DNA from 3 places in the Bacillus sp. JJ864 genome. Region 1 is predicted to be linked to each of the others. Evidence: riboswitches for the same ligand, from Rfam matches in the RefSeq annotation. Region 1 holds a riboswitch; each other region holds the start of a gene.
What was found. A riboswitch is a leader RNA that binds a small molecule or an ion and turns the genes downstream of it on or off. The one in region 1 is predicted to bind cyclic di-AMP.
Positions count from the first base shown of each region.

Region 1 (12,399 bases):
AATGAGCAAGTGCAGCTTTTGTTATATAAAAATACGAGAAGATATTAATCCGAAACGTCTTTTCCAGCTGCTCTGCTGTAATAAATTCTAAGCCTTGCTGCGGATATTGCTGCGCGGCATTATTCACAACAATATTTAAACCTCCCAATTGCGTTGCAGCCTCTGCTACAACTTGCTGGCAATGCTGTTCATCACTTACATCTCCCGGAAATAAAAAACACTTTACACCTTGCTGTTCGACCCAACGCTTCGTTTCCTCTGCATCTTCATGTTCATCTAAATACGCAATGGCTATATTGGCTCCCTCTTTTGCAAAAGCAATCGCTACTGCTCTCCCAATTCCGCTGTCTCCTCCCGTAATCAGTGCGGACTTCTCTTGAAGCTTCCCGCTTCCTACATACTTCTCATCTATACATTTAGGGCGTGGATTCATGATTTTTTCAATTCCCGGCTGTTTCTCTTGATGCTGAGGGGGCAGTGTTTTCTTCGGTTGTTCTTGTTGTGTCATACTATAAAACCTCCTTATCATATGTCTTTCTTATGATGTACGAAATCAAAAAATATACTTAATTCTTACAAAAAACGAAATATATACATAGAAAACACGTTTAACATTCGAAATTTAGCCATAGAAAACCGAAAAAATGAATTTATTTCTCTAAAACTCTTGCCAAAAAACAAAATAACGAATATTATATATAACTGTTGTGACAATTATTCGTAAAAAGAAAGGATGTTTTTATGTTTAACCTTTCAAAACATCAAACTTCTATTAAAACTGAAATTATGGCTGGTATTATTACCTTCTTAACAATGGCATACATTATCGTCGTAAACCCAGTTATCCTTGGTGATGCAGGTGTTCCATTTGAACAAGCATTTACAGCAACAATCATCGCTGCTGTTGTCGGAACATTATGTATGGCATTCTTTGCAAATTTACCAATTGCAATTGCACCGGGTATGGGATTAAATGCTTACTTTGCTTACTCAGTTGTCAAAACTCATGAAGGCATGACATTTGCAATTGCTTTCTCTGCTGTATTCGTAGCAGGTATGATTTTAATTTTGCTATCATTAACTTCTTTCCGTACAAAATTAATGGAAGCTATTCCTGAAAACTTAAAACATGCCATTACAGCTGGTATCGGTTTATTTATCGCATTTATCGGCTTGCGTCTAACAGGCATCGTTACGAAACATCCTTCAAATTTAGTTGGACTTGGAGATCTTCACTCTCCGTCTGTTTTACTTGCATTAGCTGGACTTGGGATTACGTTAGTACTGATGTCTTTAAACGTGAACGGTGCATTATTTATCGGTATGTTATTAACAGGAGTTATCGCTTACTTTACTGGACAATTAACGTTTTCAAACGGAGTTACCTCTCTGCCAGGTTTACCAGAAGGCGTAATTGTTTCTAATCCAATTACAGCAGTGTCTGATGTCATTCACTACGGATTATATGGCGTTGTCTTCTCGCTCTTCCTTGTAACACTATTCGATACAACAGGCACACTACTTGGCGTTGCACAGCAAGGCGGCCTTATGAAAGATGGCAAGCTTCCAAATTCCGGACGTGCTCTTCTTTCCGATTCTATTTCAGCAACGATTGGTTCTATGTTTGGGACAACACCAACAACTGCTTATATTGAATCTGCGGCTGGTGTTGCGGCTGGTGGTCGTACAGGCCTAACAACATTAACTGTTGCGGCATTATTTGCAGTAACTGCATTCTTCGGACCACTTGTCGGTGCAGTATCTGGCGTTTCAGCTATTACAGCTCCATCATTAATTATTGTTGGTAGCTTGATGATGGGCGCAGTTCGTCACATTAATTGGGATGTATTTGATGAAGCTTTTCCAGCATTTTTAGTCATTTTAAGCATGCCGCTTACATCAAGCATTGCAACAGGTATTGCGCTTGGCTTCATTTCATACCCGCTGATGAAAGTGGCAAAAGGACAATTCCGTGCCGTTCATCCGCTTGTATACTTGTTTGGTATTTTATTTGCTTATCAGTTAGTATTCTTACCGCATTAAAAAAAGGTGACTCATATTACTTTGAGTCACCTTTTTACTTACTTAGAAATTGCACCAAACCATCATACATTTTCTCAGCATCTCGAAATCCTTGTTCATATAAACGTTGTAATTTATCTGGATTCTTCTCCATACGATCCACTTGTAATTGCTCTGTCGGCCGAATCACAAATATATTTCCAGTCGCTTCTTCTTTCTCAATATAATGAAGAGTCTCATTATACACTTCGTAACGAGTTAGCATTGTCTTTACTAGATTAGGATAATTTTTATATACTTTCCCTGCAACCCATCCTAATCTTGATTTTTTCTTCATATAGCCTTTATTCCTTGTCAAAATAACAACGGATTTTCGGTAACCGTCTTCCTGTGCTTTTCGAACAGGAATCGGATCTGAAATGCCGCCATCCAATAACTTTTTCCCGTCAAATTCTACAACAGGTGCGACAAAAGGCAATGAACTCGATGCCTGTAATACTGTTAATGCCTCTTCTTGTGAACGGCCTTTTTCAAAATAGACAGGTTGTCCAGTTTCACAATCCGTTGTTCCGACAAGAAATTGCTGCTCCGTATTGAAATACGTTTCAAAATCAAATGGTACATGCTGCATCGGGATTTCACGAAAAATAAAATCCATATCAAAGAGCTGACGCTTTTTCCAAAAGTTTTTATACGATAAATATCTTGGATGTGTCACATATTCAATGTTTACTGTTTTATTTCTTTCTTTTTGTCTTGAAAGATACGACGCTGCATTACACGCACCCGCTGATACACCAACCACATATGGAAAATGCAAATCGTTCTCCATAAAATATTCTAATACACCAGCTGTATATACGCCGCGCATACCGCCGCCTTCTAATACTAAACCCGTATTTTCAAGCATGGCTCTCTCTCCTCGTTTTATATAAATCGATTTTCATTTTTCAACATATAAGTCACTGCTATACAGAATACAACATGACCGCCACTTGCTTTCTCTCTTTGTTTGAAACCTCGCATGTGGCAGGAAAAGGCCCTGACCGCTTCTATGCACGGCCAGATGCTCTCGCCCCCTAAAAAGAAAGGGGTTTTTATGTTGTTTTTTAACTTATATGTAATAATTCATGTTGTTAACTATCTCTTTCTATTATATATAAAACTGTTGAGAAACCATATTCAGACGACTTGACTGAAACGAAATATTTCTTTATTTCCTCTTCGTTCCTATATGCATCGTTACATCCGCTATGAATTGGTGAATAACCTCCAACTCTTCTTTTGTATATTTATCTAAAAGTGATAACCACTCTTCTTCCGCTTCATTATGTAACGCTTCATGAGCATGATATATTTCTCTTCCTTTGTCTGTTAAACGGAAAAATATTTCTTTTTGGTTGTTCAACATTTTCATCTTTTCAACAAAATTCTTATTAAATAATTTTGTACAAATTTTAGAGATGGCCCCTTTTGTCATTCCCATACTTTCAGTAATTGCTGTTACATTCATCAAACCTTGTTGCCCTATACAAGCAATCACATGTAATTCTGATAATGAGATATCACTTATCCCAATTTCACTAAAAAACTGTTCATGTACTTCTTTCATGTACTCTTCTTTCTTATGAATAAGTGCTTGCATATCGACTAATATTTCTTTTTGTTGCACTGTCCGGTTCACTTTGTTTCCCTCCAAACACAATTTACGTTTCCTTAGAAACAATTATACTTTATAGTATGCCACATTAAAAATAGAATTCACACTATCTATTTACAAAATAGAAAATCATGTTAAAATTACTTTAGTTTCCAAGGAAACTAAAAGGAAGATTATTTATGACAACTACAACAAACCGAACACCTATTTTCTATGTCATTTGTATTAGCGCTTTATTAGGCTCTCTATCTCAAAATATGTATACTCCTATCTTACCAATGATTCAGGGGTCATTTCATACATCATTATATTTGGTCAATCTTACTGTTTCCGTTTTTACTTTTGTACTTGCGATTATGCAAATTGTATACGGTCCACTTATTGATACAAAAGGAAGGAAATCCATTATCATTCTAGGTCTATTGCTGAGTTTCATCGGCTCAATAGGTTGTGTATTTTCACCAAACATTTATATATTTCTTATTTTCAGAGCCATTCAAGCTTTTGGAACAGCAGCTATCCCAGTTGTTTCAGCTACCATAATTGGAGATTTATATGAAGGAAATGAGCGCGGAAAAGCAATGAGTATGTACCAGACGCTTTTAGCGCTGGCACCTGCTATTGGTCCTTTATTGGGGGGCTATTTAGGAAATCGAAATGGTCACGTTTCTATCTTTCTCTTTTTAGCAGCGATTAGTATCATTTTATTACTTATAAACATTGTGTTACTTCCAGAAACAAAACCAGTTTCTTCTATAAAACAGCAAGCAACAAAACATTACTTTCGCGTTTTACAAAGTAAGATTGGTTTTACCATTGTCATAATTGGTTTTATGCAATTTTATCTTTATTTTTGCTTCCTTGTCTTTTTACCATCCATGTTAAAAACTTTATTTCATCTTCATCCACATACAATTGGGCTATTCTTTGTTCCCATGTCATTATGTATGATGTTAGGTAGTTATTGTTATAAAATGTTACAAAAGAAAATCCAGACAAAACAGGCTTTACTCTTTACAAGTTTCTTTCATATTGCATGTATCTTATTATTTTCTATCACCTATAGCATGAATGTCCCTATCCTTATTATCGTCATTTCTTTATACGGATTCAGCATGGGATTATCAATGCCAACTCATACAACTTTATTAACAGAAGAATTTGTGACTGAACGTGCAACTGCTATTGGCATCTATAACTTTATTCGCTACTTCGGAATGGGAGTAGGTCCACTCCTTGGCAGTTTTCTATTATTTGATCAAAATTACTTTTGGATTTTCTTTTCGGGATCCATAGTTTTTCTATTGTTTCTCTTATATGCGATGAAGAATTTCATTCATTTTCATACAAGAAAAGAAGAAATCTAGAATTTAGTAGATATAAAAAAGAATCTCTAAAAAACCGCTTTTAGAGATTCTCTTTCCCTACCCCCGTTGATCCGCCACAATATGAATATCAATGTTCTTCGTCAGTCTCATAATTTCATTTACAATGGAACCTTTTCGAATTTCTTCCCATCTCGTTCTTGCTGATTGTCCAAGTAAAATTTGCGTAACTTGTCGCTCTTTTGCCACCTTAATAATGACATCTGCCGGTTTACTACCTTTTGCTTCTTCTAATAAAAAGGTTGCATCAAATTGATTCGTTAACGCTTTCCATTCTTCAATAACTTGTTTTTTTGCTTCTGATATAGATTCAATCGTTTCTCTTTCTACATTTAGTACATATAATTCTGCATTTAAACGGTTTGCCATGCGCCAGCCGCGGCGAATGAGCTTTTCTGCCGTAGAACTATACTGCACGCAAACTAGAATTTTTTCCTTCACTCCAATTGGTTCCTCAGTAAATTGACTAATTTTCTCGTCCATATCATCTGCAACTTCTCGAAGTGATAATTCGCGGAGTGCTCCTAAATTATTTAGCGTAAAAAAGTGATTTAAGCTCCGTTGAATTTTTTCTTCCTTATATATCTTTCCGTCCATCAATCGTTTTCGAAGTACTTCTGGCGTTACATCAACAAGCTGAATTTCATTTGCTTTTTGTAAAATGAAGTCAGGAACGCGCTCTCTTACTTTGACCCCTGTAATTTGCTCGACGATATCGTGAACACTTTCCAAATGTTGAATATTAAATGCAGACAAAACATCAATGCCAGCATCCAATAATTCTTCGACATCTTGATAACGTTTTTTATGTTTCGAACTAGGGATATTCGTGTGGGCTAACTCATCTACAATCACAACTTGCGGTGCCCGTTTTATAATTGCTTCGACATTGAGTTCTGGAAACACTTTCCCTTTGTAATGAATCTCTCTTAACGGAACCGCTTCTAACTCAGCAATCGCCTCTTCTGTTTCTTTTCGGCCGTGCGTTTCAATAAGACCAATTACAACATCAATGCCTTCTTTTCGCATCTCTCTAGCATCAAAAAGCATTTTATAACTTTTTCCGACTCCAGGAGCTGCTCCGACATAAAGCTTTAATTTCCCCCGATTTTGTTGACGAATATATTCTAAATATTCTTCTGGCGTTCGCCTTTGAAACGTTGGCTTATAGTCATCTGCATACATCAACATGCACCCTTTCCGACCAAACAATGCTACCTCAATCTAAGCGATTGAGGTAGCATCGTTATCATTTCATCATTTTTTGTAATTCTACATTTAACTTCAACACGTTGACGCGATCTTCTCCAAACAATCCAAGTGCTTGCCCTTCTGTTTGCGATTCAATCAGCTTATTAATTTTTTCTTTCGGAATATTCGTTATTTTAGAGATACGATCTACTTGTACGTAAGCCGCTTGTGGACTAATGTCTGGATCTAAGCCTGAACCTGAATTCGTTACTAAATCCATTGGAACTTCCGTAACAGGAACTGCTGGATTTTCCTTCTTCCAATTTTCCACACTCTCTTCTACACGTTTTACTAAATCTGGATTAGACGGTGCATAGTTGTTAGAGCCAGATGCTTCTGCTTTATATTCTATACTAGAGACACGTCCATGAAAATAACGTGGGTCTGTAAAATTTTGACCAATTAATTTCGATCCAATGACTTCATTTTTTTCATTATATATTAGACTTCCGTCTGCGTTATCTTTCATAACCGCTTGCGCAATTCCTGTAACTAGCAGTGGATAGATGAGCCCGCATATAACAAGAAATGTAAAGGTGATACGAATGACAGGTGAAAGTATCTTTTGTTTTTCAAACATTTTCATTTCCCCTTTTCTTTAAATGAACAATCCTACAAACATGTCAATCAGCTTAATACCGACGAACGGAACAATTACTCCGCCAAGTCCATAAATGAATAGGTTACGTCCTAATAATGCATTAGAACTCATCGGTTTATAAGCAATCCCTCTCATTGCTAGAGGAATAAGCATCGGGATAATAATTGCATTGAAGATAAGCGCTGATAAAATCGCTGACAATGGTGAATGCAATTTCATAACGTTCAGAGCTTCCATTTGCGGAATTGCCAATGTAAACATCGCTGGGATAATTGCAAAGTATTTCGCAATATCATTTGCGATACTAAATGTTGTTAGCGCACCGCGCGTCATTAATAGCTGCTTACCAATCCCTACAACCTCAATAATTTTCGTTGGGTTTGAATCTAAGTCAATCATATTTGCTGCTTCTTTCGCTGCTGCTGTACCACTATTCATCGCTAGACCAACATCGGCCTGTGCTAAAGCTGGTGCATCATTTGTACCATCACCTGTCATCGCAACAAGCTTTCCTTTGTCTTGCTCTGCTTTAATAACCGCAATTTTATCTTCTGGTTTACATTCTGCAACAAATTCATCTACACCAGCTTCTTTCGCAATGGTTGCGGCAGTAAGCGGGTTATCACCTGTACACATTACTGTTTTAATCCCCATTTGACGAAGCTGTTCAAATCGTTCGCGCATACCTGGTTTTACAGTATCTTTTAAATAAATTAATCCGTAAATACGATCATTTGCTGCAACTGCAAGCGGTGTACCGCCTTCTTTTGCAATTAAATCGGATTTTTGATTTAAATCTTTCGGAACCATACCGCCTTGCGATTGTACCCATTCAATCACAGCACCAACCGCACCTTTTCGTACTTTTACACCATCCGTTAAGTCCACACCGCTCATACGTGTCTCAGCTTTAAATGGAACAAACTCACCTTGCTCAGCAAGTGTACCGTTATAAGAGAGTGCTTTTGATTGTACGTATTCAATAACCGAACGTCCTTCTGGCGTCTCATCTAACACGGAGCTAAGCGCCGCCCATTTTGCTACTTGCTCAATTGTTTCATTTCCTACTGGTAAAAGCGTATGTGCCATGCGATTACCGAATGTAATTGTACCTGTTTTATCTAAAATAATTGTGTTAATATCACCAGCTGCTTCCACTGCTTTACCGCTCATCGCTAACACGTTAAACTTCGTTACACGGTCCATACCGGCAATCCCGATTGCCGATAATAGCCCACCAATTGTTGTTGGAATTAAACAAACAAGAAGTGCAACGAGTATAGCTGTATCAATTTGAAAACCAAGATAATTCGTAAAGAGTGGTAATGTCACAACAACGATTAAGAAAATAAGTGTTAAACTCATTAAGACCGTATTAAGAGCGATTTCATTTGGTGTTTTTTGACGAGATGCCCCTTCTACTAAAGAAATCATTTTATCTAAGAAAGATTCACCAGGATTACTCGTAATTCGAATTGTAATTTCATCACTTACTACCATTGTACCGCCGGTAACGGAGCAAAAATCACCGCCAGCTTCTTTCATAACTGGTGCAGATTCACCAGTTATGGCTGATTCATCGACAGACGCTAACCCGCGAATGACTTCTCCGTCACTAGGGATCATTTCACCTTGTTTTACAATAACAACATCGCCTTTTTTCAGTTCAGTTGCTGAAACTCTAGCAACACTTCCATTTTCTTTTATTACATTTGCGAATACATCTTTTTTCGACTGCTTTAAAGAATCAGCTTGTGCTTTCCCACGTCCTTCTGCTAATGCTTCTGCAAAATTAGCAAACAAAACAGTGAATAATAGAATAAGAGAAACCGTTATATTGAACCACCCTGGGATACTACTAGATCCATTAGGTAAAAATGATAAAATTAATGTTAGGAAAAACCCTATTTCCACCACGAACATAATCGGATTTTTCACCATCACTCGCGGATTCAATTTTGCAAAAGATTCTTTTATCGCATTTGTAATAATGTCACGATCCATCGTTTTTGCTTGTCTTACTTCATTTTCGACTTCCGTTTTTGGTGATACAATCGATTGATTCGGTTGTTTATCTTTTACCACTACAGGTTTCATCATGTACCCTCCATTACTTCAATGTAAGAAATTCTGCAATTGGTCCTAACACTAACATTGGGAAGAACGTTAATGCCCCTACAATTACAATTGTTCCAATGAAAATACCGCCAAATAAACCGTTATCTGTTCGGAATGTTCCGATTGTTTCTGGTACTACCGTTTTCTCTTTTAATGAAGCCGCTACAGCGAGCATTGTAATTAAGCTAAAGTAACGCCCTGAGAACATCACGATACCAGTTGTAATATTCCAAAACGCCGTATTGTCTGCCAAACCTTCAAAACCGGAACCGTTATTCGCTGCCGAAGAAGTATATTCATATACAACTTGTGTCAAACCATGAAAACCGGAGTTTGAAATAGCATCTGTTCCGAGATGAGTTGAAAGAGCTAATGCTGAAAATCCTAAAATCAGTAAAGGATGAAATAGTATTGTTACCGCAATTAATTTCATTTCCTTTCCTTCAATCTTCTTCCCTAAAAATTCTGGTGTACGTCCCACCATTAATCCCGATATAAAGACCGCGATGATTGCGTACATAATAATATTGATAAATCCTGCACCGACCCCGCCGTATACTGTATTTAACATCATATTTACAAGTGGTACGAGTCCTCCGATTGGTGTCAACGTATCATGCATTGTATCAACAGCACCTGTTTCCGCTGCAGTTGTTACTGTTGCGTATAGTGAAGAAAATACGGTTCCAAAGCGGACTTCTTTTCCTTCTACGCTGCCTTGAGTATGCTGCATTCCCATTTCATTTAACGCTGGGTTTCCATGTAACTCTGACGTTACAATTGTTGTAAACCCCATTAAAAATACGATGAATAAAGAAACGAAAAGAACGCGTCCTTGTTTTTTATTCCCTACCATTCTTCCGTATGTGAATGGTAAAGCTGTTGGTAACAGCATCATAAGCATCATTTGTAAAATGTTACTGATTTGACCTGGGTTTTCAAATGGATGCGTTGAGTTTGCCCCGAAAAATCCTCCGCCGTTGTTCCCTAATTCCTTAATAGAAACGAAAGAAGCAACCGGACCACGTAATATACTTTGTTTCACACCTTCAATTGTATGAGCTGTAACTGCTCCTTCTAACGTTTGCGGTACACCAAGTGCAACGAAGATCAATGCTGCTATAAATGCAATTGGGAGAAAAACTCTCGTTAAAGCACGTGTAAAATCTACGAAGAAATTTCCAAGTTCTCTCCCTGCTAAACCTCTTATAAAAGCCATTACAATCGCTAATGTTGTTGCTGGTGCTGTAAACATTAAAAACGTAATTCCGATTAATTGTGATAAGTACGAAACACCATTTTCACCGCTGTAATGCTGTAAATTTGTATCTGCCATAAAACTAATCGCTGTATTAAAAGCCAGTGTAGGTTCCATCCCCTCAACATGAGCTGGATTTAATGGCAATACACCTTGCAGGCGAAGTATGAAATAAACAACAACAATCATAAATCCATTAAGCGCAACTAATGATAATGCGTATTGCTTCCAACTCTGGTTATAAGGTTTCACACCGGAAATTTTTAAAATAATATTTTCAAAAGGTCCGAACACTCTATCCAATTTGCTATTTCCTTGAAACGCCTTCTCTAAATAAATCCCGGTTGGCTTTGCAACAAGAACAAATAATAACATTGTGACCAAAACGGCAATCCAAATCATAATAAACCTTTCCCCCTAATTAAAACTTTTCTGGATTTAATAGCGCATAAACTAAGTACACAGTAAGTAAAGCAACAATAATTGATACTGCAATAGTCATTGCTTCTTCCCTTCCTTCACAACATGATCCGACCATCTTGCAAGACCAATCATTGATCCAACTAACACAATTAAAATTCCTATCATAGCGATATCTAACATTCTTCATCCCTCACTAAATGTAAAATTTTACCATCGAAAGCATAAAAAAGAACACTGAGGATCTACTCAGTGTTCGAAAATGAACAACACAAAAGTAAACCTCCTCTCCAAACGCTTACGAGGTTAGCTGTCGGATTCGGGCCTAAAGAGTAGCCCTACTTTCATCATGAAAGATTCACCCCAAGTGACAATGCACAAAATTGGTTCCCCCGCTCCATTTCTGGACTCAGCGATATCAGGTTGTTTTTTGGAAATTTTATGAACAATTTATGAATGTAAATATACTCCTCTACATTTCGCTTGTAAAGAGGTAAAATAACGAAAATATAAAAATATAAGACCTTTTAAACGCTTACATTGAGGATAAATACATCTTTATCATCTTTTTTCTTTGATTTTCTTCCTTTTTCATTATGTATACGTTCTTTTACAAGTGAAAAAAGAAGATTATCTCAATAAATCAAATACAACAGGACCCGTTTTCCTCCCTTTGTTTGAAACCTCGCACGTGGCAAAAAAAGGCCCTGACCGCTTCTATGCACGGCCAGGACCTCTCTCTAAAAAATGCAGTTTTATACCTTTTTTTCAACATGCACATCACTGCCACGCTGAATTCAATAGGACCCGCTACTTTGCTTGCTCCCTCTGTTTTATACTTCGCGCGTGGCACAAAAGGCCCTGACCGCTTCTATGCACGGCCAGAGCCTCTCGCCCATCTAAAAAAGAGGTTTTCATGCTAGTTTTTCAATTCATATTGATAAATAACCTTCTAAACTATAAAAAAGACCGTAAGTTACGACCTCGAATATATACTTGCACCAATTCTGCATGCTGCTTCTCATATTCGATAATATCTTGTTCTAAATATAAACGGATATCTTCTGGCGGAAGAATCACATATGGCTTCGGAAAGAATGGATCATGTTCTGCTAATTCATGTACTCGTTCTAACGATAGTGCCCAGCGCTTTGCTAACTCGCGGCAAAGTAATACTTTCATCGTTTCTTTCATATCCGATTCCTCCGCCCCTACTCTAAAGTCAAAAACGAAATATTATCACAAGTTGTAAACACCACTAATTTAATTCCAATCGTTTCATAGAGGTGCTTTGGATATTGTTTATTTCGCGTGACAACTGTAATAGGCGCGGTAAAAGAAGAGCGAATACGTTCAGCGAAGAAGCTAATTGTAGACAATTCATCTCCTAGTAAAATCGCTTTGTTAATTCCTTTGCATATGTTCACAATCATGCTCGGATCATCCGGACAACAATATGCTTGTTGAAACCCACATGCTTTCACTTCACTTACCACATGCTCACTTGCTGCAAAAATGACCATTTCACTTTGAAACGGTGCTAAATCCTTTAAACTCTTTACTTTCGCAGCTTCTCCTACACAAATGAGCGTGTACTCTTTTTCCTTATCCATGCACTAGATCCTCCTTCACATAAAAGAATTTTTCAGTATAGATTAAAATTCTCTTATGCTAGTCGGATCGA
Region 1 covers NZ_JBALLY010000091.1:14,477-26,875, reverse strand. The annotation lists gene V7024_RS15105 (SDR family oxidoreductase) at 1-508, opposite strand, end outside; gene V7024_RS15100 (NCS2 family permease) at 742-2,043, shown strand; gene V7024_RS15095 (patatin-like phospholipase family protein) at 2,078-2,932, opposite strand; gene V7024_RS15090 (MarR family transcriptional regulator) at 3,236-3,667, opposite strand; gene V7024_RS15085 (MFS transporter) at 3,862-5,049, shown strand; gene kdpDN (KdpD-like non-kinase potassium sensor) at 5,107-6,252, opposite strand; gene kdpC (K(+)-transporting ATPase subunit C) at 6,317-6,898, opposite strand; gene kdpB (potassium-transporting ATPase subunit KdpB) at 6,917-9,016, opposite strand; gene kdpA (potassium-transporting ATPase subunit KdpA) at 9,030-10,697, opposite strand; gene kdpF (K(+)-transporting ATPase subunit F) at 10,717-10,797, opposite strand; gene V7024_RS15055 (signal peptide protein) at 10,794-10,898, opposite strand; cyclic di-AMP (ydaO/yuaA leader) riboswitch at 10,997-11,140, opposite strand; gene V7024_RS15050 (hypothetical protein) at 11,673-11,909, opposite strand; gene V7024_RS15045 (hypothetical protein) at 11,927-12,328, opposite strand.

Region 2 (12,399 bases), on a different contig from region 1:
TTCAGATAATGAAGTAACCGAGAATTTTATTGGCATGCAATTTAAAAATGCCAATGAAAATCATGTGTCTGACAATGTCTTTATTGGGAATGTAAATGAGTCTCAAGCGATAAACAGTACAGAGAACAAAATTATACATAATTATTGGGACGCACCTTTGAAATTAGATACAAAGGGAAATGGCTTTAGCAGCATACCATACAGTGCAGATCCATTTTTTCTAACACTAACGAATGAAGTTCCTGAATATCAGCTGTTTTTCCAAGCGCCTGGTATGATTGTACTCCAAACATTGTTGAAAAGTCCTGAAAATCAAGTTTTAACAGATACCGAACCTATGATGGGAATGGGAGAAAACAAAGAAGAATACAAATCTTCATTTAAGATGCAAATCGGAATGATTAGTGTAAGTATGTTAGCGGTAAGTATCACTTTATTTAAAATTGGGAGGAAAAGAAGATGAAATGGAAAGGTTTATTTATTACAATAGTTGCAGCTCTTTTATTAACAGTAGTTGGTTGCGGGAAAAAGGAAGTTAAGCCAGTAGCAATTGACGAGAAAAATGATAAATGTGCCAATTGTAATATGCTTGTGACGAACGATCAATTCGGAACAGAAGTAATTCTTGAAAATGGTAAATCATTGAAATTTGATGATCTAGGTTGTATGTACAAATGGATGAATAAAAACAAGAATGAAAAGTTGCAAGCAAAATTTGTACGTGATTACAATACAAAAGAGTGGGTTGAAGTAGAGAAAGCGACTTATGTTTATGACAAAGAGATTAAAACACCGATGGCTTATAATGTGATTTCTTTCAAAGATAAAAAAGACGCGGACAGCTTTGTTTCTAAAAATAAAGGTGAAGTGTTAGTAGCAAAAGATTTAGAAAAGCATGAATGGAACAAAAACATGGATATGATGATGAAAATAAAAGAAGAGAATGCAAAGAAAAAGGATATGAATCATTCTCATTAATAAAAAAGGACAACCGCTCCGGTTGTCCTTTTTTGTGGAAAGAGGGATACTATGTGGCACATTTGGCAATCTGAGTGGCGGATCACGATAAGACAACGTTCATCTTATACATTTGTAATCCTTTGGACGAGCGTTCTGTCTTTACTATTTTTACTAGAGCGAAATACGCCTACTATAACAGGATACACAAATATGACAGGTACAATGGCGAATTTAGTGCTGTATATTATACCGTTATTTATGCTTATTATCAGTTCTTTTTCTGTTGCGAATGAAATGGAAAACGGACAGTGGCGGTTATTAAGTACGTATCCCATTTCTAGTGTTGCTTACGTTATGGGAAAAGCATTCGGACAATTTACAGCGCAGCTCATTATTTTTACACTTAGTTATGGTATAAGTCTTATAATCGGCCTTATTAGTGGAAGTGCATTATCTATGAAATGGGTGCTGGCTCTTTATGTATTTTCAATAGTATTAATGCTTTTTTTTCTAATAATCGGTGTCGTGATCGGTTCTTTTGTTGTAACAAGATGGCAGGCGCTAACAATCTCTGTCGGAGTTTGGTTTTTCCTCATTATGATTTGGCCTACTGCGCTTATCGCTGTTCTTAGCCTTGTTCCGTATCCGATGATTGCTGTGCTTCTAAAAATAGCTTTGCTTATTAATCCTGCTGAATTGCTTCGTATCGTATTTGTTGTTCAATTAGGCGGCGGTGCGATATTTGGACAAGCATACGATTCTCTCATTACTTTCTTACAATCTGAGGCGGCGTGGGGAGTTCTTATTTTATATACACTGATCTATATGGCTTTTGGGTTTACTCTCTCTGCATGGAAGCTAGAAAGGAGAAAAATGCAATGACACTTTTACAAGTTAGTGAGGTTTCAAAAGAATATAAGACAAAACAAGCACTTTCTCACTTTTCACTTCAAGTAGACGGAGGAACGTGCCTCGTGCTATGCGGCGGGAACGGTGCAGGAAAAAGTACACTTCTTCATATATTGGCAGGTATTTCAAAACCGACAGAAGGCACGATCGTCTTAAATGGTATCGCCCTCCATGAAAACAGGAATGCATACGTGTCGCAAATTGGATATATGCCAGATGACTTCCATGCACAGGAAATGATGACTGTGCATGAATTTCTTTCTTTTTATGGTGTGTTACGAAAGGTAAGTCAAAAGCAAATACAAGAGATTTTAGAAAAGATCGGTCTGATTGAAAAGAGGAATGAACTTGTAAAACATTTATCAAAGGGAATGCGGCAACGCTTAGTATTTGGACAAGCGTTGTTAGGGAAACCGAAACTATTATTATTAGATGAACCGACAAATGGTTTGGATCCATTTTGGGTCAATGCATTCGTTGAGGTTTTACAAGACATCAAGAAAAATGGGACAATTATTATTTTTTCCACACATATGATGGACGTGGCAGCGGAGATAGGAGATTGTATATTATTTATGCAAGATGGGGTTGTGACAAAGCGTATTGAACATAAAGGGAGTAAAGAGGAGAAAATACTGCACCTATTACAATTGCATCGGCAGGGATGAAACCAAAAGCATAAAATCTTTTTGGTGAAATAAGGACATGCGTTGCAGTGTTAACTCTAGACAGCTTCAATCAATCATTTCATTTAGACTATCTCTTCAATTACTCCTCGTCTTCCTAGCTACAATAGTTGGTTTCATTTTCCTTAAGTTAATCGAGAAAAAAGAAAAATTTAATAAAGCTAATAACAAATAGGACTAGACTGGTAGCTAGTCCTATTTGCTATTTTATTTTTCATATGTATTTGTAAAAAAATTTGCATTTGTTTGTTTCACTACCGATGGGCAGGGATTCCCTGTTGATAAAAATTTTGTTTTATTGCAGGGAAATGAAATTCTCTTCTAAAATCCGTGAAGTATAAACGATATTTGATTTTGTTTGAAAATAGGGAAACAATATGTTGAAATGTTTATTTTTATTATGATATTATAAATAAAAATAAACGGAATCATAATTTGTTTGTTTTTAAAATAAACTTTTTAGGGGATTGTTTAGCATGAATGATATTTCAGAATGGTTTTGGAATGCCACAGTAGAGGAATTGAAAAAAGGATATATATTTGAGAAAGACACTGAAGAGTACATTTGTTTAGCCTGCGGAGAAAAATTTGTGAAAGGTATTATTTATCAAGAAGAAAACGTTTTTTATGAAGCAGAGAAGTTTACACAGCTTCATATCGCAAACGAACATATTTCTATGTTTGACTATATATTAGGGTTAGATAAGAAGTTAACAGGTTTAACAGATTTGCAGAAGAAGATGGTTCAGTTCTTTCATATGGGTTTAAACGATAAAGAGATTGTACAGGAAATGGACGGTGGAAGCACTTCAACAATTCGGAATCATCGTTTTACATTAAGGGAGAAGATGAAACAAGCTAAAGTGTTTCTAGCGCTTATGGAGTTGTCAGAAGAAAAGGCGACGACTCAACCTAAATTTCTCCCGATTCATCGTACAGCTACGATGGTTGATCAGCGGTATAACATTACCGAAGCGGAGAATGAAGAGGTTTTAAAATTGCACTTTACAGAAGGATTAGACGGCCCTCTCTCTAAATTTCCGAAAAAACAAAAGCGAAAGCTCATTATTTTGAAACATTTAGTGAAAAAGTTTGATAGCAATCAAAAATATACAGAAAAAGAAGTTAATGAGATTTTAGAACATGTATTTCCTGATTATGTCACGTTAAGAAGGTATTTAATTGAATATGGTTTCCTTGACAGAACATCTGATGGAAGTCAGTACTGGGTGAAGTTATAAAGAACAATGTAGAGAAATACAAATTTAAAAATCGATATAAAAACCCTATTTCTCTTTAGATGGGCGAGAGCATCTGGCCATGCATAGAAGCGGTCAGGGCCTTTTCCTACCACATGCCAGGTTAAAACAAAAGGAGCAAGCAAGTAGCTTTCATGTTGAATTCTGCACAGCAGTGACTTAGATGGCGAAAAATTAAAATAGATATATATAGATAAAGTGAAAGGAGAAAGGAAATTGGATAGAAGAGAAGAATTAAAACAACTGTATAAAGAAACCGAAATAGAAGGAGGGATTTATTGTATTCGAAATACAAAGAACGAAAAAGTGTATGTAGAGAGTACAAGGAATTTCAAAACGATGAGTGGAAGACGACTTTTACTTAATATGGGTTCTCATACGAATAAGGCATTGCAAGATGATTGGAAGGAATACGGGGCAGATGCTTTTGAGTTTGAAATATTAGAAGTGTTGAAAAAGAAAGATACTAGATATTTTAACGAAAAAGAAGAATTGAAAAAATTAGAAGAGAAGTGGTTAGAGAAATTGCTGCCATATGGAGAGCAAGGATATAATCGCGACATTTCTCGATAAAAGGGGTTATGAAACATGAAAATAACTGAAGAAGGAACAGAAAGTAAACCAATATGGCGTTCTATGGCTATGTTTCTCATTCCTTTACTATTAAGTAATGTATTACAGTCGCTTGGACAGTTGTTTGGTATGGTAGTGGTAGGACGTTGGCTTGGTATTAATGACTTAGCTGCTATATCAGCTTTCTTTCCGTTGTTTTTTCTACTTATTTCATTTGTAATTGGGATTGGGTCTGGTAGTTCGATTTTAATTGGGCAGGCTTTTGGGGCTCGTAATGAAGAACGTTTAAAGGCCATCGTCGGTACAACGTTGACATTTACGTTTGTACTTGGAGCGATTTTAGCGGTAGTGGGTAGTATGTTTGCAATGGATATTATGCTACTTGTTGGTACGCCGGAAAATATCATTGAAATAAGCGTTCACTATGCACGAATTTTATTTATTTCCATGCCAGTGCTATTTTTGTATTTTGCTTATACAACATTTATGCGCGGGACAGGGGACTCTAAAACACCATTTTATTTTTTAATTGTTAGTACAGGACTAAATATGGCATTCTTACCTATTCTTATTTTTGGTTGGCTTGGTCTGCCGAAACTTGGTGTGTACGGCGCAGCATATGCTTCTGTTATATCAACAATTGTTACATTTATTATTTTGTTAGTTTATTTAAGGAAAACGAAACATCCATTGCAATTTGATGCAACAGTTCGAAAGTATCTTCGCATGGATTGGGAGTTATTAAAATTATTATTACGTCTTGGCATTCCAGCAAGTATTAATATGATACTTGTTTCATTATCAGAGATTGCCGTTATTTCCTTTGTAAATCGCTTTGGATCAGATGCAACTGCAGCATATGGAGTCGTGAACCAAGTGGCAAGTTATGTACAGATGCCAGCAGTGAGTCTTGGGATTACCGTTTCCATATTTGCAGCGCAGTCCATTGGAGCAAATCAATTTGATCGTCTGCAAAAAGTAATCAGGGCAGGACTTGTTATGAACTATGTAATTGGAGGAATATTAATCTCTTTTATTTATTTGTTTTCAAAACAAATTTTAGCGCTCTTTTTAACGAGTCAGAATACGATTGATATTGCACATAGTCTCATTATGATTACGTTATGGAGTTACTTAATTTTCGGTCATGCGCAAATTATTGGTGCAACAATGCGAGCGAGCGGAACTGTATTGTGGCCGACTATTTTTGCGGTTATATCGATTTGGCTTGTAGAAGTTCCGGTAGCTTATTTCCTTTCGTATCATACGAGTCTTGGAATAAAAGGAATATGGGTTGGGTATCCAGCTGCGTTTATTGTGAGTTTACTTTTACAATACGGATATTACAGGTTGTCATGGAAGAAGAAGCGAATTACGCGTCTTATAAGCTAAAGTTTATTACGTAGATAAGGAATTCCCTTCAGATAAGTGATTTGAAGGGGATTATTATGGTTCAAGGTAAAGAATATATGTCATTAATTCGAAACTATTACATGTTATCATTAAAAGACAGAATATTCTTTAATAAGGAGGGGTTAATTTGTTAAGTGAATTAGAACTAGTCATTGATGCGAAGGCTACTCTTGGAGAAGGGCCTTGCTGGGATAGTGAAAAGCAGTTATTGTATTGGGTTGATATATTGGAGAAGAAGGTTCATATCTATAATCCAATTACAAATGAAGATAAGGAAATCTGTCTAGGATCAGTGGTTCCGAGTGAATCTGGTGAAATGATTCTTGCTTTAGAGAATGGCTTTTATTTCTTAAATTCGGATACGGAAGAACTGCAAGCTATTTGTGACCCTGAAAGTCATTTACAAGAAAATCGTTTTAATGATGGAAAATATGATCCGGCAGGGCGTTTTTGGGCTGGTACTACAGACGCTGTTGGCATTGATGGAAAGGGCGCTCTTTACTGTTTAGATACCGATTTAACTGTAAAGAAGAAAGTAGAACATGTAAGTACTTCTAATGGTTTAGCTTGGTCACCAGACCATAAGTATATGTATTTTATAGATACGCCGACAAGAAAAGTGGTTCGTTTTGATTATGATAGTTGCACAGGTCATATTGAAAATTCACGAGATGTGGTTGTCATGCGAAAAGAAGAAGGATTTCCTGATGGAATGACAATTGATGAAGAAGGAATGTTGTGGATTGCCCATTGGGGAGGTTCTAAAGTATCAAGCTGGAATCCTATGAATGGAGAACATTTGCTAAGTATTCCTATTCCTGCTTTATATGTAACATCTTGTACATTTGGCGGAAGTGACTTAAATGAGTTATACATTACAACAGCCAAAATGCATACTACAGATGCAAGTGCTGGTGGAGTCTTTCGAATAAAAACGAATATAAAAGGATGTCCTACATATCGATTTAATGGGGAAGTTTACTAATTTAGAAGTGCAGCTTCTGATATAAATACAAGTTGAGAAACTGACATAAAAACCAGTTTCATTTTAGGGGAGACGAGAGCATCTGGCCGTACATAGAAGCGGTCAGGGCCTTTTTCTGCCACATGTGAGGTTTAAAACAAAGGGAGAAAACGAGTACAAGTTATGTTTTGACTGCATGGCTGCGGATTATATGTTAAAAAATAATTTAGACCCTATAGCTTACCTATAGGGTTCTGACCATAAAATTCGAACATGTTTATTTACGTCAAACTTGCATTGCTTTTACTAACGCGGATACTTTGTTGATCGTATTCCAGTTACGCGTTGTTGCCGTATTTCCAAGTTTTTGCATATTTTTTGCCAGCTTGGAATCCAAGATGCTTTGACGGAACAAGAAGTAAATTTCACGTCCGTGGATATGGTATTCATCGTTATTACGTTCACTGCTTACCAATAAATCAACCACCTTCTGCGGCGGTGCTTCTGTCAATACGGAAACGTGAATGCTTTCTCCTTTAGCTAGAGGGACATCTGCATATGGGCAATCTGCAATGATCCGCTCCAGTTCCTCGGCTGTTCTTAAGACAACGGTGATTGAAATGCCAAAATTGGTTCTGATTCCATCCTCGATTCGGAGGCGTAGCGATTCTGGATCCTCCTCCGATTTGAAAAGGACATTGCCAGTTTGAATATACGTTTGAACCTGGCTAAGGCCCATCGTTTCCAGGGTATGTCTCAATTCAGCCATCTTAATTTTATTGTGTCCACTTACGTTAATACCTCGTAATAATGCGATATAAATTACCATCCAGTCACCTTCAGTCATTTTTTGTTTTAGGTTGTAATTAACAAATTCGTTGATTTAGGGAAGGACTCCTTTTTTCGCAAAAAAAATAGTAGTTTTATATTCCAAAATTTTCTTATCATATGCTGTCTAGCTACACTATCTTTGGAGTAAGGGGATTCACTCAAAATTATGTTAAACTAAGAATAGAATTTGTAAGATTCGGAAATATTTTGTGATTCCTGTCTGAATAGCGATATTTAAATAAGTTATAACATTTATATACAGAAAGGAGGACTAAGATTGACCCTTAAAAAAGAAAGAAAGTTCAACTCATCGTTGCCCTCGAATGGAACTAGTGAAAAGTGGTTAGCAAGAGTCACACATTTACCTAGTTCTTATATGGTTTTTGTTTCTAGTATACTAATTTCTCGGCTCGGTGACGCTCTTTATACGTTTGCGCTTCCTTGAATTGCTTATGAGTTGACTGGTTCTGCAATAGTTATGAGTTCGCTTTTTGCTACTAGTGTATTACCTATTGTTTTATTTGGTCCTATCGTTGGCGTAATGGTAGACCGCTGTAATCGACGAAGGTTAATGTGGATAGCTGATTTAGGAAGTATGTTCTTGGTAGGACTAGTTCCAATTCTCCATTTTTTGGAGGTTCTCCAACTCTGGCATCTATACGTTATTTCTTTTATTTTAGCTGTCTTATCCATGTTATTTGATGTAGCTACTGTTACAGCAATTCCGTATATTGCAGGTCAAAAGTTAACAAAAGCGAATTCGGCATATCAAATGGTTAATCAGATTGCTAGTTTAGCAGGTCCAACATTGGCAGGAATGACAATCGTCATAATAGGAGGATTTAACGCGCTTTGGTTAAATGTCTTCTCCTTTTCCGCTACTTTAATTGTAGTATTACTCTTACCTGAATTAGGAGGAAATAAGGCCATCGTTAGAGAAGGTAATGTATTACAAGGCATAACAAGAGATATGAAAGAAGGACTGAAATGGCTGACGAATAATCGGCTAAACCTTGCTTTATCCCTACAAGCTATGGTTGGTAATTTTGGTGCCAGTGCTGTACTAGGAGTATTTATGTATTACTTGCTTTCAACATTACATTTAACTGCTGAACAAAGCGGTTATAATTATACTTTAATTGGAGTTGGAGGACTTTTAGGGAGCATGATTGCAGTCCCACTTGAAAGGTACATTCGACGCGGAATTCTTATCCCTGTTCTTCTAGGTATAGGTACTATCGGCTTAACTTATGCAATCTGGAGCAAATATTGGCTAGCACCTGGTATTGCTTTTGGCGTTGCAATGATCTGTAATATAGCTTGGAACACGATCGTAGCATCAATCCGGCAAGAAACAGTGCCTACCGATATGCAAGGAAGGGTTCTTGGCTTCTCACGAGTACTTACTCGTCTAGCTATGCCATTGGGTGCTTTAGTAGGTGGGATCATTTCTGCTTATAATCCAGTTGCAGTATTTGCATTGGCAGCAGCTGCAAAGGTTATGGAAGTTATGATTGCACTTTTTAGTCCTATCCGTAAGTTATGAGGAAAAGTTCTTCATTATATAGTTTCCTTATATAGGCTATAGAAAAGTAAGAGAAAAAATTTTTTCATAAGTACAAGTAGGAGGGAATACAATGGCATCATTTTTCATCATTTTAGGTGCGAGCATACTCGTGTTCATCAGCCTTATTCATATGTACTGGGGATGTGGCGGGTCTTGGGGAAGCAAGGTTGTTCTTCCGATGAAAAAGGACAGCGACGAATATGCTTTTGTTCCGCGGAAAATAGGAACTTTTGCAGTGGCACTTGCCATTCTATGTTTTGCTATGATTCTATTAGCGCAAAGTGGATACTTGGATTTCTGGAATCCGAGTCGTTATACAAAATGGGGATGTATGGTTTTAGTTGGGGTTTTCTTATTACGTGCAGTTGGTGATATGAAGTACGTTGGATTCTTTAAAAAAGTAAAGGGAACAAAATTTTCGGTGTATGATACGTGGTTATACAGTCCACTTTGTTTGTATATCGCTTTTATTTTTGTAGTGGCGGTTTATTGAGAGTAGTATGTGGAAGGAAAACTTTCGTTAAGGGAAGTTTTCTTTTTTGTATTTTCTCTCTTTACAATAAGAGTTTAGAAGAGTATATTAACAGACAAATGGAAAATTTTACAGCCGAATATCGCTTAATCCACTTAGGAGCGGGGGAACCAATTTTGTGCTTTGTCACTCGGGGTGAATCCTTTTTAGGTAGGGCTACTCTCAAGGTCCGAATCCGACAGCTAACCTCGTCAGCGTTTTGAGAGGGGGGACTTGTGTGTAAAAAACACTAGGTGCGGCCTAGTGTTTTCTTTTATTCTCTCTATGGTAAAAATTTACAATTAAACTTATCTCTATATTTAATGGAGAAAAATATAGAGATAACAGAGGAGAGGAAAAGAGTGAGTTGGCTTACAAGTCTAATTACAATTTGTCTGTTTGTAGTTGTCGCAAAACCGATGGGGGATTACATATACAATGTTTTTCAGCAAAAGGGACCATTTCAAAAGGTATTTGGTCCGCTAGAAAAAATTTTGTTTAAAGTAGCGGACATTAAAGGCTATAGTCAAAGCTGGAAGCGCTATTTGTTTTGTTTAATTATTACGAATCTATTTTTTATTCTTGTTGTGTATTCTATATTTCGGTTACAGGGGATGTTACCGTTAAATCCAAATCATTTTCCGGGAATGGAGCCGACGTTAGCGTTTCATACAGCCATTACGTTTATGACAAACGCGAATCTACAACATTATGGGGGCGAAAGTAATTTATCTTATTTCTCTCAAATGGCTGGGATAACGTTTATGATGTTTGCAGCACCTGCAACTTCAATGGCGATTGGGATTACGTTTATTCGTGTGCTAGCAGGTAAAAAAATTGGGAACTTCTTTGTTGATTTTGCTCAATCTATTATAAGGGTATTGTTACCAATTTCATTTGTAGCTTCGCTCATTTTTCTAGCACTAGGAACACCGCAGACGTTAGATTCTACAATTATCGCAAAAACGTTAGAAGGGACGGAACAGGTAATTCCCCGCGGGCCAGTAGCGTCTTTACTAGCTATTAAAGAACTTGGAGATAATGGCGGCGGTTTCTTTGGAACAGTTTCCGCACATCCTTTTGAAAACCCAAATATGATTAGTAATGTGCTGCAAATGATGCTGCAAATGTTAATTCCAATGGCATTTCCGTTTGTATACGGACGAATGGTTGGAAATCGGAAACAAGGAAGAATGTTTTTTGTATCGATGCTTATTTTGTTTATCGTTGGGTTTTCTACACTTGCCTTATCTGAATTGAAAGGAAATCCGCTATTAAATCAAATTGGTATAGAAAGTTCACAAGGAAATATGGAAGGGAAAGAAATGCGTCTTGGCGTTATATCTTCTGCTTTATATGCAACTGTTACAAGCGCTTCGGGGACAGGGGGCGTGAATACTACACATGATACGTTAACACCAATTGGAGGAATGGTCCCGCTCGTAAATATGCTTTTAGGAACTGTATTTGGCGGGATTGGAGTTGGATTCATGAACGTGATCATGTATGCAATGATTGCCGTATTTTTGGCTGGATTAATGGTAGGACGTACGCCAGAGTTTCTTAATAAAAAATTAGAAGGAAAAGAAATGAAATTAATCGCTATTACCATTGTGTCTCAGCCATTACTTATTCTTGGCGCTGCAGCAATTGCCTTTTCAACACATTTCGGAACAGATAGCATTTCGAATCCTGGTTTTCACGGTTTAACACAAGTTATATACGAATATACATCGTCTGCTGTGAATAATGGCTCCGGATTTGAAGGATTAAATGATAATACACCGTTTTGGAATATTTCAACAGGTCTCGTTATGTATATTGGCCGTTATTTTAGTATCATTACGATGCTTGCTGCTGCAGTTGGACTCAAAAAGAAAAAAATTGTACCTGAAACGATTGGTACGTTCCATACCGACAGTCGTTTGTTTGGCGGGATTTTACTTGGTACGATATTCATCGTAGGTGCTTTAACATTTTTACCGGTGCTTGTGCTTGGACCAATTGCCGAATTTTTAACAATATCATAAAATTATAAAGACGAGGGGCGCGTCAGCCTCTCGTTTTTATAATGAATTCTTTGTTGTTTCTAATGGCATTCATTATAGTATAGATATATGCTTTTGTTGAAGAATGTAATTGCTTTATAGATTGAAAAGTTTACTCTACATAAAGAAGGATGTGCAAATGGAATGTCATTACAATCAAAATATATAGCGGGAATTTCACTTGGAGTAATGGGAGTGGGGTTTGCCGCAACACTCCCGTTTCAAGGAACAGTAGCAGGTGGAATTATACAAGGTGGATTTGAAGCTGGTTTAGTAGGCGGGCTTGCCGATTGGTTTGCAGTTACGGCACTGTTTCGTCATCCGATGGGAATCCCAATTCCGCATACAGCGTTGCTACCAAAAAATCGGAAACGAATTACGAAAGGACTTGTTTCCACACTGGAAAATGATTGGCTGACGAAAGAAAGTATAACAAATAAAGTAAAAGAGATGCAGTTAGCACAAGTAGTATTACAAATTGCAGAAAGAGAGTTACAATCGGATAGCGTGAAAAAAGGGATTGTTACAATTGCTGAAAAAGCAATCCTTCAAATTAATACTGAAAAATTAGCTACTGTAATTGAAAAAGAATTAAAAACGTATTTGCATACGATTAACACAGAAAATATACTGCAAGTCCTTATTGATCAATTAGTTGTACAAGAATATGATGAAAAA
Region 2 covers NZ_JBALLY010000032.1:17,759-30,157, reverse strand. The annotation lists gene V7024_RS06415 (right-handed parallel beta-helix repeat-containing protein) at 1-463, shown strand, start outside; gene V7024_RS06410 (nitrous oxide reductase accessory protein NosL) at 460-978, shown strand; gene V7024_RS06405 (ABC transporter permease) at 1,030-1,842, shown strand; gene V7024_RS06400 (ABC transporter ATP-binding protein) at 1,839-2,537, shown strand; gene V7024_RS06395 (DUF2087 domain-containing protein) at 3,032-3,796, shown strand; gene V7024_RS06390 (GIY-YIG nuclease family protein) at 4,031-4,387, shown strand; gene V7024_RS06385 (MATE family efflux transporter) at 4,403-5,779, shown strand; gene V7024_RS06380 (SMP-30/gluconolactonase/LRE family protein) at 5,928-6,785, shown strand; gene V7024_RS06375 (DUF1697 domain-containing protein) at 7,051-7,593, opposite strand; partial or broken gene V7024_RS06370 (MFS transporter) at 7,972-9,141, shown strand; gene V7024_RS06365 (DUF3995 domain-containing protein) at 9,233-9,655, shown strand; cyclic di-AMP (ydaO/yuaA leader) riboswitch at 9,768-9,907, shown strand; gene kdpA (potassium-transporting ATPase subunit KdpA) at 9,997-11,703, shown strand; gene V7024_RS06355 (DUF445 domain-containing protein) at 11,866-12,399, shown strand, end outside.
Region 2: linked by a shared signal. The riboswitch ahead of kdpA (potassium-transporting ATPase subunit KdpA) and the one ahead of V7024_RS15055 (signal peptide protein) in region 1 are both predicted to bind cyclic di-AMP.

Region 3 (7,855 bases), on a different contig from region 1:
TGTTTCTGAAGCATCTTCAAAAGATCTTGATGAACATTATTTTCTTTTTCAAAATGTTGATGTATTTCTAATAATAGAGGGTCATCATTACATGTACTCCTCTTAACTACCGTTGTCGTGGGATTGTTATAAGCTTTGGTCAAAATCATTTTGATTTCTTCTTTATTCCTTCCTTTTTTATACCATTGTCTAACCTCTTGTAGTGTAGAAATACATGTTTCATGAAAAAGATAAACTTCTTCTTCTTTACGCATAATTAAACATGATTGATAATCCTCTACATAGCGTTTTACCGTTTGAATAGGTATAGATGTATTTCGAGCAATTTCTCGAAGTGTAAGCCATTTCTCCATGCCTTCTCACCTTTTCAATTAATTTATTACATAACATAAAAATAGATTATATCATTTATTCATAATGTTAGTAATAAACGAATAGGGGGGACAACACTCTCTATATAATATGTGAAAAAAGTTTCTTCGATGAGAAGGAACTTTTTTTCTTTTGAAGAGGAAAATTTCACTTTCTTTCCAATATATATATAAGAAATATATACAAGGGGAGGGCGAGATGTGGATCGTAGAACATTTCAAGGGCTTTCCATGCCATGTGCATTTCTTAATGAAGATGCATTAGAGAGAAATATTCAATCTATTATTCAGCTTCATAAAGGAAAACGTGTTCGGATTGCGAGTAAATCACTGCGCTCTGTTTCAGTGATGAAGAAAATTTTACAATCACATGCTTGTTTTCAAGGAATTATGTGTTACTCATCAGTGGAAGTTCTGTTTTTAATTGAACAGGGATTTGATGATTTATTGCTTGGATATCCGATTTGGGATGAAGAGGCTTTGAAGAAAATAAGTATACTTACAAAACAAGGATACAAGATTACTTGCATGGTAGATTGCGAAGAGCACATTCTGTATTTGGAGCATATTGCATTGCAAGTAGAAGGAACGTTTCGTATTTGTTTTGATATTGATATGAGCAGTCGTTTTTTGGGCTTTCATTTTGGAGTAAAACGGTCTCCTTTACGTACTGTAGAACAAGTATTACCAGTAGTTGATAGGGTTTTACAATCATCTTGTTTGAAAATAGATGGTGTTATGGGTTATGAAGCACAGATTGCAGGTGTAGGGGATAATGTACCAAAACAAAACTTCCAAAATAAAGTGGTTTCTTATTTAAAAAGACGTTCAGTAAGAGAAGTTGCAAACAGACGAGGGTTAATTGTACAAGCATTAGGGCAAAAAGGAATTTCATTACGTTTTGTAAATGGCGGAGGAACAGGGAGTATAAAGACAACCGTTCAAGATGAGTCTGTTACAGAAATTACGGTTGGGTCTGCTTTTTATTCTCCGCTACTTTTTGACTATTATAAAGACATTGCATTTGAGCCAGCAGTTGGATTTGTATTACCAATTGTCCGTCAGCCAGAACCCCATGTTTATACCTGTTTAGGTGGAGGATATATTGCATCGGGAATGACTGGAAAGGATAAGCAACCGCAGCCGTATATGCCAAGCGATGCAAAATTACTTCCATTAGAAGGAGCAGGTGAAGTGCAAACACCTGTTTACTATGAAGGAACAGAGCAATTAAGAATGGGGGAGGGGATTGTGTTTCGGCATAGTAAAGCAGGGGAGCTATGTGAAAGATTTTCTTTTTTATATCGTATTTCTGGTGGTGAAGTAGTAGGAAAGTATCGAACATATCGGGGGGATGGACAATGCTTTCTATAAGGGGACGACAGTGGCGAAATTGGACAGGGAATGTACAAGGAGTACCGCAGCATACGATGTATCCGAAAAGCATTGAAGGGGTTGCTCAGGCTGTAAAATTTGCAAAAGAAGTTGGAAAGCGTATTCGTGTAGTTGGTTCGGGGCATTCGTTTACACCACTTGTTCAAACGGAAGAGATTTTAATTTCTTTAGATGAATTACAAGGGATTAGCGAGATTGATCCACAAACATTAATCGTAGAAGTATGGGCAGGTACAAAGCTGTCTCAGCTAGGTGAAATATTACAAGAGAACGGATATGCACAAGAGAATTTAGGGGATATTGATGCACAGTCTATTGCTGGGGCAATTAGTACAGGAACGCATGGAACGGGGATTTCATTGGGAAATTTAGCAACACAAGTTGTGGAAGTAACAGCTGTTCTTGCATCAGGAGAAGTGATCACGTGTTCCGAAAAAGAATATCCACAATATTGGAAGGGGTTTCAATTGTCACTTGGTATGCTAGGTATTATTGTAAAAGTTAAATTAAAAGTCATTCCAGCATATTCTCTTGCTTATGAAAGTAAAAAAGAATCATTTGCTACTGTTATGAGTAAATTGGAAGAATATAAGAAGAATCGTCATTTTGAATTCTTTATCTTTCCATATTCTGAAGATGTTCAAGTGAAAATTACAAACGTAACGAAAGAAGTTGGAGGAGAACTAAAGTGGCATAAACTCAAAACAGCTTTAATCGAAAATATGGCTTTTGCATTGTTATCAGAGAGCTGTCGCTTTTTTCCTTCCATAAGTAAAAGTGTTAGTCAATTATCAGCAAAGGGAGTACCAAATACCAAAATCGTAGGTCCAAGTTATAAGGTGTTTACAACTGCTCGTAATGTCCGTTTCTATGAGATGGAATATAGTATTCCAGCAGAATCTATGAAAGAAGCAGTAGTGGAAATTTATCATCTCATTCACGAAAAAAAATTTCAAGTACATTTTCCTATTGAATGTCGCTATGCAAAAGGAGATGATATTTGGCTTAGTCCGTCATATGGAAGAGATTCTGCTTATATTGCGGTTCATATGTACAAAGGGATGCAGTACACTCCTTATTTTCAAGCAGTAGAACGGATTTTTCAAAAGTATGAAGGACGTCCGCATTGGGGGAAAATGCATACAATGACATATGATACGTTGCAACAAGTATATCCAAAATTGCATGATTTTTTAGAGGTGAGGCAAATAGTAGATCCAACAGCAATGTTTTTAAATCCATATTTGGCAAAAATGTTTTTGTTTAATGAAGGCATAAAGTGATACTTCCATAAGAACTATAGTTATCCTACTTAGTGTTTAGAATAATATTGAATTCCATTTTAAACAGCTTATAATTTAGATATGGCATGAGAGTAATTTTGAGAATTGATTCGGGGATAAGGGGGAGGTCACAAATGATGAAATATGAAATGTTTTTAGTAAATGGAGAGTATGTAACAACGTTTACTAGTGCATGGCAATTTAAAGAAGGAGAACAAGTCTTTTTTAAAGATGAGAAAGAGCAAGAAAAACGTAATTTTAGCATTGTTAATATAACACATGATGTGTTTCAGAAAAATGAACATGTGATTCACTTATACTGTCAGGAAAAGAAAGTATATTAATTTTAAAAAGCATGGAAGTTATATGACTTCCATGCTTTTTTTGTTAGTTTACTGATGGAGCTGAGCTGCATTGGACTTGGAAGAAATGATATACGGTTGAATTTGCTGCTGCCACGTAATAGTAGTAGATTTCTTTTTATAAGTGAGCCATTCCCGATAATCCTCTTGCGTTTTCCATAATGTGCGAATGAAGAATTCTGTATGATCCCTCTCATGTTTTGTATAGGAAACTTCTATATTAATAAAACCTAGCGTATTAGGAGTTGGGTAATATTGTTGTAATGTTGTTAGTACTTCTTTTTCGCAATTTCTTTTTATATAAAGCATGTTGGTCACAATGAACATAACGGATCCCTCTTTTTCTTAGTAGTAAAGTAATAAGATAAGTATCGTTTTTCTTCAGTCATAACATAAGTAATCCCTCCAGTTATGCTTACGAAGTTAGCTGTCGGGTTCGGGCCTTGAAGGGTACCCTACTGTTATGATTCACCCCTAGTAAGCCATTGCTTACAATAACGGTTCCTCCGTTCCATACGGATTCAGCAAAAAGTATTTATCCCGCTATTCGTGGGCAGTAATACTCCCACCTCAAAATTCTGCAAAAGCATTGTCCAGTTCCAGTGGCTAGAATGTTCGGTGGCTTCGCTTCTTCCTACGAGGTAAAAAACACCTCTACGTCAGAAGCTCCATCCCCCTCACATTCTGGACGAGCCACTTCCACATTTCTTTGTTGTCCAGCTCTAGCGGCTAGAATCTCCGGTCGTTTCGCCCCCTCGGACGAGGCAAAAAGCGCCTCTCTGTCAGGGGCGCGGGCGTCCTGCGATTCTGAGCGAGCCGCTTCCGCTTTTCTAAAGAAGTTAGGTGGGAGATAAACTGCCCGTAAAAGCCCGATTGGTGAGGGCTGATAATCAGTGGGGGATGAAGAAAACCCCCACTGATTAAAGTTTCACTTTATATAAAATATAATACTATTCAGAAAAAACAGAGTAAATGTAAGGATAACGACAATTTTTTACAAAAAATGAAGTGAGATACAGAATAATGAAAAGCCTGAACCTATCGATTCAGGCTTTCTATTATTTCTTTGTTCAAATTAGTGCTTCTAGACTTGTAGATAATTTTGTATCTACTTTTTGAGAGTCATTGATATGTTTTACTAGAGTATCATTTACTTTTTTGAACATGTGTTGTGTTTTTGTAAACTCACGTAATACGTCTTCGTTACAATGTTTTTGCTGTTCGATTGATTCAATCACATTTGTAGCGCCTGTTTGTAATGTTTGTACCATCGTTAAGATGTTTTCAATTTTTGCATTTGTATCTGCGCTTACTTCAACACCTTCATCAACAAGGTGAAGATTATCTTTTGTATTTTCATATGCTTTTTCAATTTCTTCTTGAATTTTCTTTGTTAAATCTCCAATATTTTTTGTACTTTCAGCAGTGCTTTCAGCAAGTTTTCGAACTTCGTTGGCAACGACTGCAAATCCTTTTCCATGTTCACCAGCACGAGCAGCTTCAATGCTTGCATTTAAAGCAAGTAAGTTTGTTTGAGCAGCAATATTTTGAATCACTTCAACAATTTGTTCAATTTCTTTTGAGCGCTCACTTAAGTGATTCATACTATTAGACGTACGTTGTGACTGCTCACCTAATTTGTTAATAACAGTAAGTAACCCATGAACGGAATCTTTTCCTTCATTTGAACATGTTACAATTTCTTCAATAGCTTGAATAAGCCCTTGTTCTTTGTGAAGCATATCATTGTTCAGCTCGTTGGAACGGTTTGTACTTGTCGTTACGCTGTTAAAACAGTCACTTAACTGTTGAACTAGATTTTGTAGCGTATGATGTTGGCGATTGACTTCTTCATGTTCACTGACAATAGCTAAGACGTTTCCATGTAATGAAGTGATGACCTTTTTGTGTTCTTGTTCTTTCTCATGTAACTGATGTTCTAATTCCTGTACTTGATTTTGTAACTGAGCAATTTCTTTTTCCAGTGATTTGCTTTTTGTAAACATAGTCTTCTCTCCAAGCTTCTGTAATTTTATTTTCATAATAGGTAGTGAGATTTTTTAAAGTTCATTTTATCCTGCTGCTTGCAAGTGGTGGTAAAATATCCCAAAATTCAGATAAATAAAAAGGAATAACTAGAAAACTGATTATAAGAGTCCGATTTGTTCAATGAAGAATAAGGAAACTCCCTACTTAGAAATTTTTCACTTTATATTGAAATTGTAGCATTATTTTTAAATATATCTATATAAAAATTAAAAAATATTTGAATAAGTTTATTACAATTTTTTCATGATTCGTTATATTTCGTCATGAAAAATAAACTGTATTTAATGAGTTTGTAAACAAACTGTAAAACAAATCATGTATAAATGTAAGAGAAGGGAGTCGGATTATGAACTATTTTAAGCGTATCAGTAGTCTTGTATTAGCTGGATTTATTTGTTTCAGTGGTACAGTTGCTGTAAAAGCTGAGTCAAACGACGAGAAATTAAACAACATGCAGCAGCAATTGCAAAATAACAATAATGACATGCAGCAAAAGGAACAAGAAAAACAAGCTGTAATGAAAGACATTGAAGGAATTCAAAAAGAATTAACGGACTTAAATAATACAATTACAAAAAATAAAGAAGAACAAGATGCAATTCAGCGTAAAATTAATGAAACGCATAAACAAATTGAGCAAAAAAAGCAAGAGATTATTAATTTAGAAGAAAAAGTACTTATGCGTAAAGATATTATGAAAAAACGTATGGTCTCTGTTCAAGACAGCTCAAATGTAAGTTTAGTAGTAGAAGTAATTGTAGATTCAAAAAACATTGCAGATTTCCTGCAACGTATGACTGCAGTTTCTACGATTATGGATGCAGATAAAGAGATTCTTCGTTTACAAGAACAAGATCTTCGCCAAATTGAAGCCGATAAAAAGATAATTGATGAAAAAGAAAAGTCTTTAGAGGGCGATAAACAAAAATTAGCAAAAGCACAAGCTGATTTACAAGAAAACTTAAAGAAACGTCAAGATAATTTACAATCTGTACAAGCAAAATATAATCAAATTTCTAGTCAGCTTACACTTGCTGCGCAAGAAAAAGCAAAGATTGAAGCAGATATGAAGGGTGTACAAGATACAATTGCTCGTGAACAACAAGCAGCTGCAGATCGTGAAAAAGCGCAGAAAGAACAGTCACAAGCACAGGCAGTAAACAATACAGTTCCAGAAAAGCCAGCAAAAGGCGGGGGACGTGAAATTTTCGTAACAGCTACAGCTTATACGAACGATCCAGCAGAAAATGGGAAACAGCCGGGAGAGCATGTATACTCCAGATATGGAGGATATGATTTAACTGCTAATCCAAATTTAAAATTAATTGCAGTTGATCCAGCAGTTATTCCGCCATTATCACGTGTATGGGTAGAAGGATATGGTGAAGCGATTGCTGCTGATACTGGTGGTGCAATTCAAGGGTATAAAATTGATGTTTTCGTTCCAGATAAAGCAGCATCTAGTAAGTGGGGCGTAAAAAAAGTTCGCGTTACTATTTTAGATTAAAGTAAAAATCTACTTTGCAAAGGCAAAGTAGATTTTTTTGTTATTAAATGTTAAGTTGAGTTTACATTTTGTGAAGTTTAGCATACAATAATGGTAAGAGGTGGTAAAATTGACCATTAACAATCGAGTAAAAGAACTGCGAGCCCGTTTTCATTTTTCGCAAAGTGTATTGGCTGAAAAGGTAGGTGTAACGAGACAAACGATCGCTGCTATTGAAAAGGGTGATTATGTACCATCATTATTATTAGCGCTCATGATTTGCAATGTATTTGGTATGCAGATGGAAGAGGTATTTGTCTTGCAAAAGGAGGAGATAGAAAATGAATAGAATGGGTCTTTCATATGTAATAAATATGGCTATACTCATTATAGCTGGTTGGGGATTTGTGGATTGTTTTCATATCATTATGGAACTTGCAAATATCATCCGTACCGAAAAGCAAACGTGGACTGTTACGATGAATCTAACGCCAATTACATTGATGTTGATTATAGGGGTAGGGATATTCGTTGGTTATAAGGTACAAAAAAAGAAATATAAGAAATTATCATTTTGGACATTTCCGTTATTATTTCCAAGTGAAGATGAGAGAGAAGAAATATTGACGGCAAAAGCGTGTCGCACTACATTTCTTTCATTATGTTTTATTATACCTTGTGCAGCTGCATCGTTAGTTTTTTATCCACTATTTAATCGAATCATCCCAGAATATCCGCTATATGTATTATTTCTTGTTTTATTAATCCAAACTACAGTATTTCATATTTCTTTACATCGTAATAAGGTTGTGTAAAAGATGTGCCAAAGAGCACATCTTTTTTTGCACCTGAAAGTGCTGTTTCCTATATAAATTACATCTAAGTCGCTGCTATGCAGAATACAACATG
Region 3 covers NZ_JBALLY010000056.1:132-7,986, reverse strand. The annotation lists gene V7024_RS10255 (DUF3967 domain-containing protein) at 1-353, opposite strand, end outside; gene V7024_RS10250 (amino acid deaminase/aldolase) at 573-1,745, shown strand; gene V7024_RS10245 (D-arabinono-1,4-lactone oxidase) at 1,733-3,049, shown strand; gene V7024_RS10240 (hypothetical protein) at 3,187-3,393, shown strand; gene V7024_RS10235 (antibiotic biosynthesis monooxygenase) at 3,442-3,738, opposite strand; cyclic di-AMP (ydaO/yuaA leader) riboswitch at 3,809-3,948, opposite strand; partial or broken gene V7024_RS24420 (methyl-accepting chemotaxis protein) at 4,482-5,000, opposite strand; gene V7024_RS10225 (PcsB-like coiled-coil domain-containing protein) at 5,807-6,967, shown strand; gene V7024_RS10220 (helix-turn-helix transcriptional regulator) at 7,077-7,295, shown strand; gene V7024_RS10215 (DUF2178 domain-containing protein) at 7,288-7,761, shown strand.
Region 3: linked by a shared signal. The riboswitch ahead of V7024_RS10235 (antibiotic biosynthesis monooxygenase) and the one ahead of V7024_RS15055 (signal peptide protein) in region 1 are both predicted to bind cyclic di-AMP.